2 regions of the Caballeronia sp. GAWG1-1 genome follow, and region 2 is predicted to be linked to the other one. Evidence: predicted binding sites of a transcription regulator. Region 2 holds the regulator's gene; the other holds the start of a gene.
The links. Region 2 encodes LexA, which represses DNA repair genes until DNA is damaged. Its sites were predicted from a motif close to ACTGTATNNNNATACAGT; they were not measured.
Positions count from the first base shown of each region.

Region 1: imuA (translesion DNA synthesis-associated protein ImuA) is a predicted target of LexA. The motif match lies at 3,882-3,899, and genes of this name have one in related genera.

Region 1 is NZ_JALQDB010000046.1:11,543-17,575, reverse strand. It holds gene NCT03_RS30730 (ATP dependent DNA ligase) at 578-922, shown strand; gene ligD (non-homologous end-joining DNA ligase LigD) at 853-1,077, shown strand; gene NCT03_RS30720 (YjzC family protein) at 1,074-1,319, opposite strand; gene NCT03_RS30715 (hypothetical protein) at 1,468-1,806, opposite strand; gene NCT03_RS30710 (SOS response-associated peptidase family protein) at 2,084-3,043, opposite strand; gene NCT03_RS30705 (hypothetical protein) at 3,093-3,449, opposite strand; gene imuA (translesion DNA synthesis-associated protein ImuA) at 3,920-4,633, shown strand; gene NCT03_RS30695 (Y-family DNA polymerase) at 4,557-6,020, shown strand.
Region 2 is NZ_JALQDB010000011.1:136,521-142,553, reverse strand. It holds gene NCT03_RS07125 (sulfate ABC transporter substrate-binding protein) at 1-828, opposite strand, end outside; gene lexA (transcriptional repressor LexA) at 1,098-1,775, shown strand; gene NCT03_RS07115 (hypothetical protein) at 1,936-2,262, shown strand; gene NCT03_RS07110 (DUF2939 domain-containing protein) at 2,421-3,038, shown strand; gene NCT03_RS07105 (universal stress protein) at 3,198-3,707, opposite strand; gene nodI (nodulation factor ABC transporter ATP-binding protein NodI) at 4,012-4,962, shown strand; gene NCT03_RS07095 (ABC transporter permease) at 5,048-5,824, shown strand; gene gnd (phosphogluconate dehydrogenase (NAD(+)-dependent, decarboxylating)) at 5,870-6,033, opposite strand, start outside.

The sequences.
Region 1 (6,033 bases), on a different contig from region 2:
GCGGAACACGTTTGGTCGACGCTTTCTCATCGCGGGAAAACTAATGAAGGGGTCAGTGTCCCGATGGGTTTGTCCAGCCATCGAACGACGACGCGGTTACGTCAGACCCTCGACGGAACTCTGATCGAAGGCTTGCAACGGTGACGTTGGACTTTGCAGCGTGCCAAGCAACAAGGCAGCTTGCCAGGCGACGGTTCGAACTCGCGAATGAGCGCACCAAACAAAGCGGCGCTGAAAAAAGAAAAACCCGCTCGGTTGGGAGCGGGTTGAATCCATATCAGGAGACATGGAGGAGACGAGGTTAGTATAAACCCGTATCGCAGCTTTGCAAGGGGCCGTCGGCACGAACAACTTTGGACGCAGTCGAGAGCCCGCTCATCCGCTTATCCAATGACTTCGCCGACGACCCTGCATCGCTCGTTGCGTCCGCGGGCAAGGCAACTCGAGGGCATCATCGGCAAGCGCGGCGATGCGCCCTACCGCTCTGGCCGATCACCGGACTGGATCGAACTCAAGTGCAAGTCTCGCCAGGGATTTGTGATTGGCGGGTTTTCACGCGTCAGGGGCGCGAAATCAGGTGTACGTTCGTTGCTTCTCGGCGTGTACGAAGAGACGGATCGCTGTGCCATGCAGGCAATGTAGCGCCTCCCTTCACGCCGTCACACGCGGCTGCCTTCGCCAAGCGTGCGAATCACTTCGGCAGAAGAAATCGGCGTTCTACACTACACTGGTGCCAGAGCGCGATCGCGACTTTCACTGGTTGGCGCCCGACATCGTTGCCGAAGTCTCGTTTCTGGAGTGGACGCCCTCCGGCCAGATCCGGCTCGTCGCAAAGGACGCAGTTCGAGCACCGTGGCAGCGTTCTCAGTCCGCGCCCGTCCGGGTCTGGCCGTGTCGAGGCCCATCGCATGGGATGAACTGAAGGAAGTATCGAGCGGCGATCAGTGGACCATGCTGGAGGCCGTCAAGAGGCAACACTCTCTGGACCACGACCCGTGGGACGGCTACTGGCGCACGCGGCAAGGCATACGCTGCAATGCGCCGGGCCGTCGACATGAAGTAGTCGTGAAGGCTTAAGTCCGCGATTGCGAAACCGATTCTGTACCCGATCCCGTACCCTTGAGTGCCTCATGCTGATGAGCGTGGGTCGCGCCATACTTCAATTCGAAATGTGCGCCCTTGCCGCTTCGCGTCGGCGGAAAGTGTTCACCTTTTACACAGGTGACCTCGAACGTGTCCTTTCCATCATCGTGAACGACCGAGTAGATACCCGACACCTTCACGATCTGTCCAGGTTTATAAGCTGTATCGCCCGCCATCATGTCCTCCTGGTTGACGTGGATGATGACCGAGTAAAGCAACCGCTGTGCCCCGCGTTCGTACGGCGCGCGCACCGCGCGACGTACGTCATCGACCTTGAAGTTCGTCAGATTGCATTCCCTGTCAATGTTTCTAGCTTGTTTGAGGCTAGCCGATCACTTCAGTTTCGGGTTCATCGGGTCCATTGCGGTCATCGGGTTCACCTTTACGAGGCGGTGGTTTGAGTCCCGCAAGTACACGCTGTCGCAGGGCCTGCTCGTTCAGCAGCAAGCGAATCTTTTCAAGGGCGACCAGTTGCCCCAAATTTTCTTCAACCCACACCTTGTGCAGACAGTCGAAGTAACCGCCGATCTGCTGCATGGCTTCCCGCGCCTGCGCGATCTCGAGCAACATGCGCTCGACGTCCGCGTTGCCGCGATACTTGCGCCAGAACGTTCGGCCTTCTCTGATGCCGACAGGCTCGAAGCGAGGGAGCTTGCGAGCCATCTAGAGCGGCGACCTGGAGCACTTCAGGTCCGCTGTGCAAGCATCGCCCGCGTGCAATTCGCAAATCACGCCTTCAGTGTGAGCGATGCTCGCGACTGCAAACTGCAAAGCCAGCAAGCGCTTCGATCGCGTTCTTCGGTGTTTCTCTAGTTTGTCCACGCGTCCTCCCAGGATGTCTATCGCTACATGCTAGTCAGGACCGGGACGATCAGCGTCTTGTCGAATAAATCGCTGCGTATTAGCGGCGTCGGCTTGGAGCTGCGCAGCGCACGCCCGCCTAAGCAGCGAGCCGGTGTTCGTAATAGGGCCGGTCGCGATCGTCGAGGATCGCATAGAGCGCGGCCAAATTGGAGGCGTCTGGATTCAACCATGCCTCGACGTTGTCGGGCTTGATTGGGACGATACAGCGGTCGTGGCCAGCGGCCTGCACTTCCGGCGGCGGTTCGTCTGTGATGGCCGCGAAGGAGAGCAGGTCCGGCTCCCCCGGTGCGCTCCATTTCGACCACAGGCAAGCGACATACATCAGCTGCCCGTTGTTCGGGCGAAACTCGAGGACCACATTTTCGTCCCGTTGATGAGTCTCCAGCAGCGTCCCTTCCATCTTTGCCTTGCTGACGTTCTCGTAGAAAACATCAACCAGCATGAGTCCATGCGTGTGACCGAAGCACGGCTTCCAGAATCCTTCGAGATTGTCGCGCCGTGCATTGTAAGTGCCGGGGTACTTCACGTCGTAGTTGGCCGGTTTGCCTGCGATTCGGCACTGGTAGCGCATCGGCTTGATGACGTACTCGCCGTTCTCGATCACTAGGACCGGTGCGAACGTGCCCGGGAAAATCCGTGCGTCGCGCGGCCTAAACTCGGTTCGGTTCAGGTCCTCCAGGCGTCGCAACGAGGCTTCGATCTTGTCAGTCGCGATCCGCTTGCTTTTGGTAGCGGCTTTAGTGATTTTCGTTTGCAGCATGCGTTCAGCATCTGCAAGACGCGTGCGCTGCCTGAAAAGCTCCTGCTCGATCTTTGAGGTCTGCTCGACATTGAACCGATCGATGAATTCTTTGATCTGGCGTTCGTCGTCGCTTTGTGATTCGCGAAATGCGTCCTCCATCGCCTTCGGAATCTTGGCCTTGCTGCCTTCGGCGCGCTCCCAGAACAAGCGCGCAAATTCACGAATGTCCATCTGCGCGTCGAACATCTTGACGTATTTCCGGTAGTCCGCCTGAATTTGGGCCGAGTAGCACACTGTTGTCTCCCTGGGTATTGACCTTAAGTCCGATCGTGAAAAGGGGTCGCTAGCTCGCCGTGCCGGTGGCGTCACGGCACAGCCGCATCATCTTCTGCACCACCGTGCTTGCGTGATTCAGGCCCATGTCATCTGTGAACAGTGTCTGCACGTCCGACTGGCGCACGGCAATGCCCGCCCCCTTCAGATCGCGCCGCGCGATCTGAAGGGCCAGTTGGCCTATGCGGATGCGCGCGAGCCAGTCCATCGTGACGAGATTGCGCTTAAGCCAGATGCGGCAGCTCTCCACCACGTGATCGACGCGCCATTCACGCGTCAAAGCGTAAGACGCGGCTACGGTCGCCACCAGAAAGCAGAGCAAATCTGCACGTGCGCCAGTCAGTTCGTCGATATCAGGTTTCATCATGTTGATCCTGCTTTTCCTCCGTATTTCACCATGGTACCGATCGGCCGACTTCGGTTGTAGATGCGGACGCGCTGCGGGCTTTCAACGGCGGGCTACCGTAGTAGGCTGCAGCGCGATCCCGTGCCAATGCATGAGCCGTCGCCCCTCGGCAGTAATGGCGATCGCGCACGCTGCCGTCGACTTCCCAGCGATTGAAATCATCAAGAGGTTTCGTTCGAACCACACACCCTCTCTCCTGCGCAAAAACGTCGGCTGGCCGCTTTTTACGCGCGAAACGCTTCGTCCATGGTCACGGCGTCGAATGCGCGACGTAGCCTGGTCACGCTTCGGCGATCTCCGAGATGGAGTGTCTGGGCTAAGCTTATTGATCAGCTTTTTTCGGTTCCAGCTAAAAGGCGCAATTCACTGCTTCATTTTCTGCGCTAAGATACCACTGTACATTCATACAGTGTTTTTGAACTTCCTTTGCCATGACCGCTCTGCCCAAGCACATTGAAGCGATCCATCCTGCGATCTGGCGTGGGTCGCAACTCGCGCGGGCCTACGGCAAGACGATCGACACCGGCTACGCGGCCCTGTCGGCGGAATTACCCGGCGGGGGCTGGCCCATTGGCTCCTTAGTCGAGTTGCTCATCCAGCAGCCGGGAATCGGTGAAATGCGCTTGCTTAATCCCGCGCTGATTGCCGCGAGCCAACGACCGGTCGCGCTGCTGCAAGCCCCGCATGTGCCGAACAGCCTCGCCTTTGCCTACTTGGGTGTGCCGCTGAACAAGCTCACGATGCTGCGCGCGCCAAAGACTGCGGATGCGCTCTGGTGCGCCGAGCGCGTACTGAACGCACGAAGTTGTGGCGCCCTGCTCTTCTGGCAGCAGCACATTCGATCTGAGGCGTTGCGGCGATTGCATCTGGCGGCACAAGCAACCGAAACGCTCCTGATTCTGGTTCGACCGCTCGCCGCCGCCCAGGATTCGTCACCCGCGACGTTACGACTGGGGGTGCGGCCCGCCGACGGCGGCATCTTTGTCGACATCATCAAGCGACGAGGACCCACCCGAACCGAGTCACTCTCCATCCACCTTCAACCGTCTCCGATCCTGCTCAGCCCCCATGGCCGTATTCGTCGCCATCTTCCTACCCCGGCTCTCGCTGGAGGTATTCCGTCCGAGGTGGTCGCCTCCGACTGAACCCGGATGTGTGGTGCTGGAACGCGACAAGGTCATTGTGCTGGACCAGGCAGCACAAGACGCGGGGGTGAGAGTGGGGATGAAACGAGGAGGTGTCACGACACTCGCGGCCGATGCGCTGATGGTTGACCGCGACCCGACGCGTGAACACGATGTACAGCGTGAAGTCGCCTTTGCCTTGCTTCGCTTCTCGCCGCAGGTCGCCATGCGCGAGGAAGAAACCCTCATTGTCGATGTCACCGCCAGTCTTCGGCTTTTCGGCGGCATTCGACAGGTGTGCCGGCAGATCAACGAGACGGTCAGGACGATCGGCGTCACCGCCCGCATGAGCGTGGCGCCGACCGGCCAGGGCGCGTGGCTGCTCGCCAAGCGCGGGCGCAGACGCGTACTCAAGATGAGTTCGCTCGAACGCCACCTTGGCGTGCTGCCTTTCGTGGTGGTGCCGGAGATTCGGTCGTTCAGCGACTGGTTCAATGGTCTCGGTTGCCGAGTGCTCGACGATATTCGACGCCTGCCGCGTGCAGGGCTTAAAAAGAGGTGTGGCGTGGACTTATTGGAGTCGCTTGACCGCGCCTATGGCCTGTCGCCTGAACTCTACGAGTGGCTTGAGTTGCCACCCGCTTTCAGCGCGCGCACCGAACTGCCCGATCGGGTCGAGCATGCCGAGGCCGTTCTCTTTTCCGCGCGACGTCTGATCGTCCAACTGTGCGGCTGGCTGAGCGCACAGCAACTCGCGCTCACGCAGGCCACGATCACGCTGGAACACGAGCGCGGTCGCCAGGCCATTGAGCCCACGCAGATCGACATTGCGCTTGCCGAACCCACCTGGCACGAGGAACACCTGGTCCGCCTGCTTAGAGAGCGACTTGGACGGATCGAGCTCGAAGCGGCCGTCATCGCCGTGCGGCTGACGGCATCCCGAGTCCAGCCGGCCGAGCCGCCGAGCGATTCGCTGTTTCCCCACCCGGGCGGTTCGACGGAAGATCACAACCGGCTGCTCGAATTGCTGGTGGCGCGCTTGGGGCCTGAGAATGTCTTGCGGCCTGCGCCCACCTCAGACCACCGGCCTGAACACGCCAATCAGTGGATACCGGTCCAGCACACCGTCCAAGTGTGTCCGCCCCCGGCCGAACTTCCGCGCCCCACCTGGCTACTCAACGAGCCGGTGCGGCTCATGATCAAAAACCACCGACCGTTCTACGGCTCGCCGCTCAAACTCGTTTCCGCTGGCGAGCGCATTGAAGCGGGCTGGCACGACGGCGAACTCGTGACGCGCGACTACTACGTCGCGGAAGCCACCGACAAGAGCTGTTACTGGATCTACCGCGAGCGACCGAGCATGAAGACTGAGGAAGTCCGCTGGTTTCTTCACGGACTGTTCGGATAGCCGGTGTTGACGC
Region 2 (6,033 bases):
CAGATACGCTTCGGCCAGCTTGCGCGTGCCGTGCTTGTCGACGACCTTGTCCACCACCGCCACCGGCGGCTCGGCCAGAATGCTCACCGAAGGAACCACGATCTGGAACTTCTCCGGACCGAATTCCTTGAGCGACAGGAACGCCTCGTTTTCCCATGCGATCAGCACGTCGCCCTGACCGCGCTGCACGAAGCTGGTGGTCGCGCCGCGTGCGCCGGAATCGAGCACGCCTGCGTTCTTGTAGAGCTTGGTCACGAACTCCTTCGCGGTCTCTTCGTTGCCGCCGGGCTTGTGTTGCGCATACGCCCACGCCGCCAAATAGTTCCAGCGCGCGCCGCCCGAGGTCTTCGGGTTCGGCGTGACGATCGACACGCCCGGCTTGGTGAGATCGTCCCAGTCCTTGATGCCCTTCGGGTTGCCCTTGCGCACCAGAAACACAATGGTCGACGTGTACGGCGATGCATTGTCCGGCAGACGCTTCTGCCAGTCCGTGCCGACGATGCCCTTGGAGGCGAGTGCGTCGATGTCGTAAGCAAGCGCAAGCGTCACGACGTCTGCCTGAAGCCCGTCTAGAACCGCGCGCGCTTGGCCACCAGAACCGCCGTGAGATTGCTTGAAAGTGACCGTTTCGCCGGTGTCCGCCTTCCACTTCTTCGCAAAGGCCTGGTTGAAGTCCTGATACAACTCGCGCGTCGGATCGTACGAGACGTTCAGAAACGACGTGTCCGCGTGCGCGGTGGCCGAGATTCCGAAACTCGCCGCCGTGATCGCCAGCGCGGCAAAGAGTTGTTTCGCGCCGCCCTTCAATCCAGCCCTGATGCTATGCATTCCCCGTTCTCCGTCTTATCGAATTGACGGAATCAGTCTAAAGGCGAGCTTATATGATTAGAAATAATTGTTTCTCACTTTTTTAGATGCAAAAGTGCTAAAGCGGGTTATTTCGTGGTTTGAGAGGCAAGTAGAGACGGTTCGAGCGCGCTGCAGCCTTGTCAGCAAAGGATCTAGCGACGAACTTCAAGTAAAGCTTGAAAAGCGCTAAATACTGTATAAAAATACAGTCATCTGTCCATCCATACAGTGCGCCGAGGCTCCAGCAAGTGACCAAACCCTCAAAACTTACCGCGCGACAGCAGCAAGTGTTCGAGCTCATCCAGCGAGCCATCGACCGCACGGGCTTTCCGCCCACGCGTGCCGAAATTGCTGCCGAGCTTGGCTTCAGCTCCGCGAACTCCGCCGAGGAACATCTGCGGGCACTGGCGCGCAAGGGCGTGATCGAACTCGCGGCGGGTTCGTCGCGTGGCATCCGCCTGCTGGGAGGCTCCGCACGCATCGACCGTTCGGACGACCTTCCGCATCAGTTCACCTTGCCGCATCAGAGCATCATGCAGTTGTCGCTTCCGCTGGTCGGGCGCGTTGCGGCAGGCAGTCCCATCCTTGCGCAGGAGCATATTTCGCAACACTACGCGTGCGACCCTGCGTTCTTTTCGGGCAAGCCCGACTATCTGCTGAAGGTGCGCGGCTTGTCCATGCGCGACGCGGGCATTCTCGACGGCGACCTGCTTGCCGTACAGAAGCGCAATGAAGCGAAAGACGGGCAGATCGTGGTCGCGCGTATTGGCGACGACGTCACGGTGAAACGCTGGAAGCGCCGGCCAGATGGCGTGGAATTGGTCGCGGAGAATCCCGACTACGAAAACATCTTCGTGCGCTCCGGCAGCGGCGACTTCGCGCTGGAAGGAATCGCGGTCGGGCTCATCCGCTCCGGCGAGTTCTAACGCACGACTCAAGCGCGCGGCGCGTCAACATCGCCGCCCGCTTCGCCTCCTCGCCCTCGCGCGACGCGGCACGTTTCGAAAATTACAAGCATGACGGCCACCGCTCGCGGCGTGCCGCGGTGCGTCCTATCGTCTGTCGTCCGCCGTCTGGAGAGTCATCATGGAACGTTTCGCCCGTTTGCTGCCCTTTCGTCAGTTTGGCCGTCTGCGTCATTTGCGCTCGCTGATCTCATGCGCCGTGGCGCGACCTGAAGCGGCGCCCGATCTCTTCGACGAGATGCCCGCGTTGCCGTCGCGTCAACCCGCCTTCGCCCGTGTGTCGCTCAATAGCGCGGTGCATGCGGAATCGGAACAGCGCGCGCCGGTGCGGGTGTATCGCAGTGAGTCGCGGGTAATCATGGTCGGCAATATCGGCGAGGTGTCGCGCATGATCGACCGGTGTATCGACGAGGAACGCGCCGGCGTTAGCAGCGGCATTCTGGCCTGAGGGCGGTCGAGCGTTTGTCGAGTGAATCTGAGTTATGTGCAATGCAGGCAGTCCGCAATCTATCGGCTGCAAGGAATGAAGCTCGGGATATATCCGGCGTGAACATGGTCAATCGTTCTTTCATGTCACCCATGTCACGCCGGGGGTCGTTCCTTCGCATGTCCCGCACTACGCGTTATCTCGTCGTCACGCTCGTCATTCTCTTCATCGTTGCAGGGTTAAGCCTTGTCTATGCGTCGCCCTATATCGCACTGAAGCGCGTCAAGCACGCGGCCGATGCGCGCGATGCACAGACCGTCAACGAATACGTCGACTTCCCCGCACTGCGTGAAAGTCTCAAAGAGCAAGTCGGCGCACTGCTGACGCGGCGCGTCGATATCCAGAAGAGCGGCAATCCGCTCGCGATCATCGGTGCAATGATCGGCGCGGCGCTCGTAGGGCCGCTGGTGGATTCCTACGCTACGCCCGAAGGCGTCGCCGCGATTTTGAATGGCATTCCGCCGCGGGGAGATCCAGGCGAGCATCCACCCGCCGTCGTGCCACCGGTTCGAGACGGTCAGGCGGCGGCGAGTTCACCGCCGTCGGAAGCGGCATCGGGCATGGTTGCGACTCAAGAACCGCCGCGTCAACCACCGCAGACCACGGCCGGATATCGCAGCTTCGATACGTTCGTGGTGACCTACCAGCACGGTGCGGGCGATGCGCGGTACTCAGCGATCTTTCATCGGTACGGGTTGATAACGTGGAAGCTGGTCGCGGTTGATTTGAACGGGTGAGTTCGTTGTTGGACAACCATTAAAGTGCCGGTAAGCGCTTCATGGATTTCTTGCGGCGTTAAGCGTGCGCTGCCGTCATTCAAGGCTACGGCAACTGGCGCTGATAGCGCAAAACAGCACTGGCCCGACGCAGGCCAGCCTCATCGCGCAAACCTATCCTCAAACACTTACTTCGGCCCGGTCCGGCTTCGCCGCATAAGCCGCCTCATCTTCCGCTTCGGCCGACTCACCTGCCTGACAAACCGCAACCAATATGCTGCATGACACGCGATCGAGCAGCGGTGTGTTGCCCGCGCCCATCCACCAGCGCGCGAGACCGCTGCGGCATCGATGGCCGACCACGACCAGATCGACCTTGAGACTTTCCGCCAGCGTGGCGATTTCATCGATCGGATGCCCGAATGCAAAATGGCCCTGCGCCTGCAAGCCGCGTTCGCGCAGCCACTCCACGCCTTCTTGCAGGATGTCGCGTGCGGCATCCTCGAACCGTCCGCATGCCATGTCGGTCAGAAGACCGGCGCTTTGCGCAATGCTCGAACGCATATCCACCACCGCCAGCACGTGCGTCTCCGCGTTCAAGGCAAGCGCGAGATTCGCGCCCTGACGCAACGCCTTGCGGCCCTCTCTGGAGCCGTCGTAGCACAACAGGATTTTTCGATAGCCTGACATCATGATCTCCCTGCCGCGTAGCCGATGGTGTCGGCAAATCGAGTGCGGCGCATCTTCATCATGGTAGGTCGCCTCATGCGTGGCAACGATGGAAAACGCTTACACGGCAACAAGCGCTAGCGCACACCGTGCCAGAGGCGTGCGAGCCTTGCCGGACAAGCTTGCGGCGCCATTTGCCAAAACAACAGGAAGACGCGATGCACGCTTCGATCACAGGAACGATGCATGCGCTTGCATGCAAAGCGCCGCGCTGGTGCATTGGATTACACTAGCCGGCTGAGTTTTCTCCTCGCAGGACCGCCGCATGACCGACATAAATCACCGAACTGGCGCGAACTCGAACGCGGCGCCAGCGATCGAATTCAGCGAAGTCAGAAAACATTACGGCGAGCGAAGTGTCGTCGATGGCTTGTCGTTCGACGTTCAGCCCGGCGAGTGTTTCGGCCTGCTCGGCCCGAACGGCGCGGGCAAGACGACGACGCTCAAGATGCTGCTCGGCATTACATCGCCCGACAGCGGCACGATCCGTCTCGTCGGCGAACCCGTGCCAGCGCGCGCACGCTTCGCGCGGCAACGCGTGGGCGTCGTGCCGCAATTCGACAACCTCGATCCCGACTTCACCGTGCGCGAAAACCTGCTCGTCTTCGGCCGCTATTTCGGCTTGACAGGTGCGCGCATGGAAGCCATCGTGCCTTCGTTGCTCGAATTCGCGCGCCTCGAAAGCAAGGCCCAAGCGCGCGTCGGCGAACTGTCGGGCGGCATGCGGCGGCGGTTGACGCTGGCGCGCGCCCTCGTCAACGATCCCGACGTGCTCGTGATGGACGAACCCACCACCGGTCTCGATCCGCAAGCGCGCCATCTGATCTGGGAACGCCTGCGCTCGTTGCTTTCGCGCGGTAAAACCATTCTGCTCACGACGCACTTCATGGAAGAGGCCGAACGCCTGTGCGACCGGCTTTGCGTGATCGAGGAAGGCCGCAAGCTCGCGGAAGGAAGGCCGCGCGAGTTGATCGAATCGGTGATCGGTTCGGACGTCATCGAAATCTACGGACCCGATCCGCAGGCGCTGGCCGCCGAACTGGAACCGTTCGTCGCGCGCACGGAAATCAGCGGCGAAACGCTTTTCTGCTATGTCGACGACCCGCAGCCCGTGCATGCGCGCGTGAAGGGCCGGACGGACGTGCGCTATCTGCATCGTCCGGCGAATCTCGAAGATGTTTTTCTGCGCCTGACCGGGCGCGAGATGGTGGACTAATCAAGCGATGGACACTTTCGATCGATCGGGCGCAAGCATCGAGAAAACACGCGTGCGAGCCAAACACGCCGATACGCTCTCGCCCATGAGCAACGCGCTTCCCGCCAACGCGAGCAACTGGATGCCGGTATGGCGGCGCAATTATCTGGTGTGGAAGAAGCTCGCCATTGCATCGATGATCGGCAATCTCGCCGATCCGATGATCTATCTCTTCGGGCTAGGCCTCGGTCTCGGCTTGATGGTCGGCCATGTCGACGGCGTGTCGTACATCGCGTTTCTGGCGGCGGGCACGGTGGCGTCGAGCGTGATGATGTCCGCGAGTTTCGAGGCCATGTATTCCGGTTTCTCGCGCATGCACGTGCAGCGTACGTGGGAAGCGATCATGCATACGCCGCTCACGCTCGGCGATATCGTTCTCGGCGAAGTGATCTGGTCCGCGAGCAAATCGGTCTTGTCGGGCGTGGCGATCATGCTGGTGGCGGGCGCGCTCGGCTATGCGAGTTTTCCGTCGATGCTGCTCGCGCTGCCCATCATCGTGCTTACGGGACTCGCATTCGCGAGCACGGCGATGATCGTCACAGCCATTGCGCCGAGCTACGACTTCTTCATGTTCTATCAGACGCTTGCACTCACGCCCATGCTCTTGCTCTCCGGCGTGTTCTTTCCGGTCGCGCAATTGCCTGCTTTTGCGCAGCATGTGACGCAGGCGCTGCCGCTTTATCACGCGGTCGAGTTGATCCGCGCCGCCATGCTCGGCCGGCCCGTGCACGGACTCGCGTTGCATCTCGCGGTACTCGCGGCGTATTCGGTTGTGCCGTTCTTCCTGTGCGCGTGGCTGTTTCGCCGCCGCATGATGAAATAAAGGGCGATGAATCATCGCCCTTTATCCCGACAGACAACCACGGATTTACTTCACGCCGAACTCTTTGTGGCCGCCGAAGCCGAAGCGCATTGCCGAAAGCATGCGCTCGGGGAAGGCTTCGGCATCGCGCGACCGGAAGCGCGTATAAAGCGCCGCTGACAACACTTGCGCCGGCACCGCTTCCTCGATGGCCGCTTCGATCGTCCAGC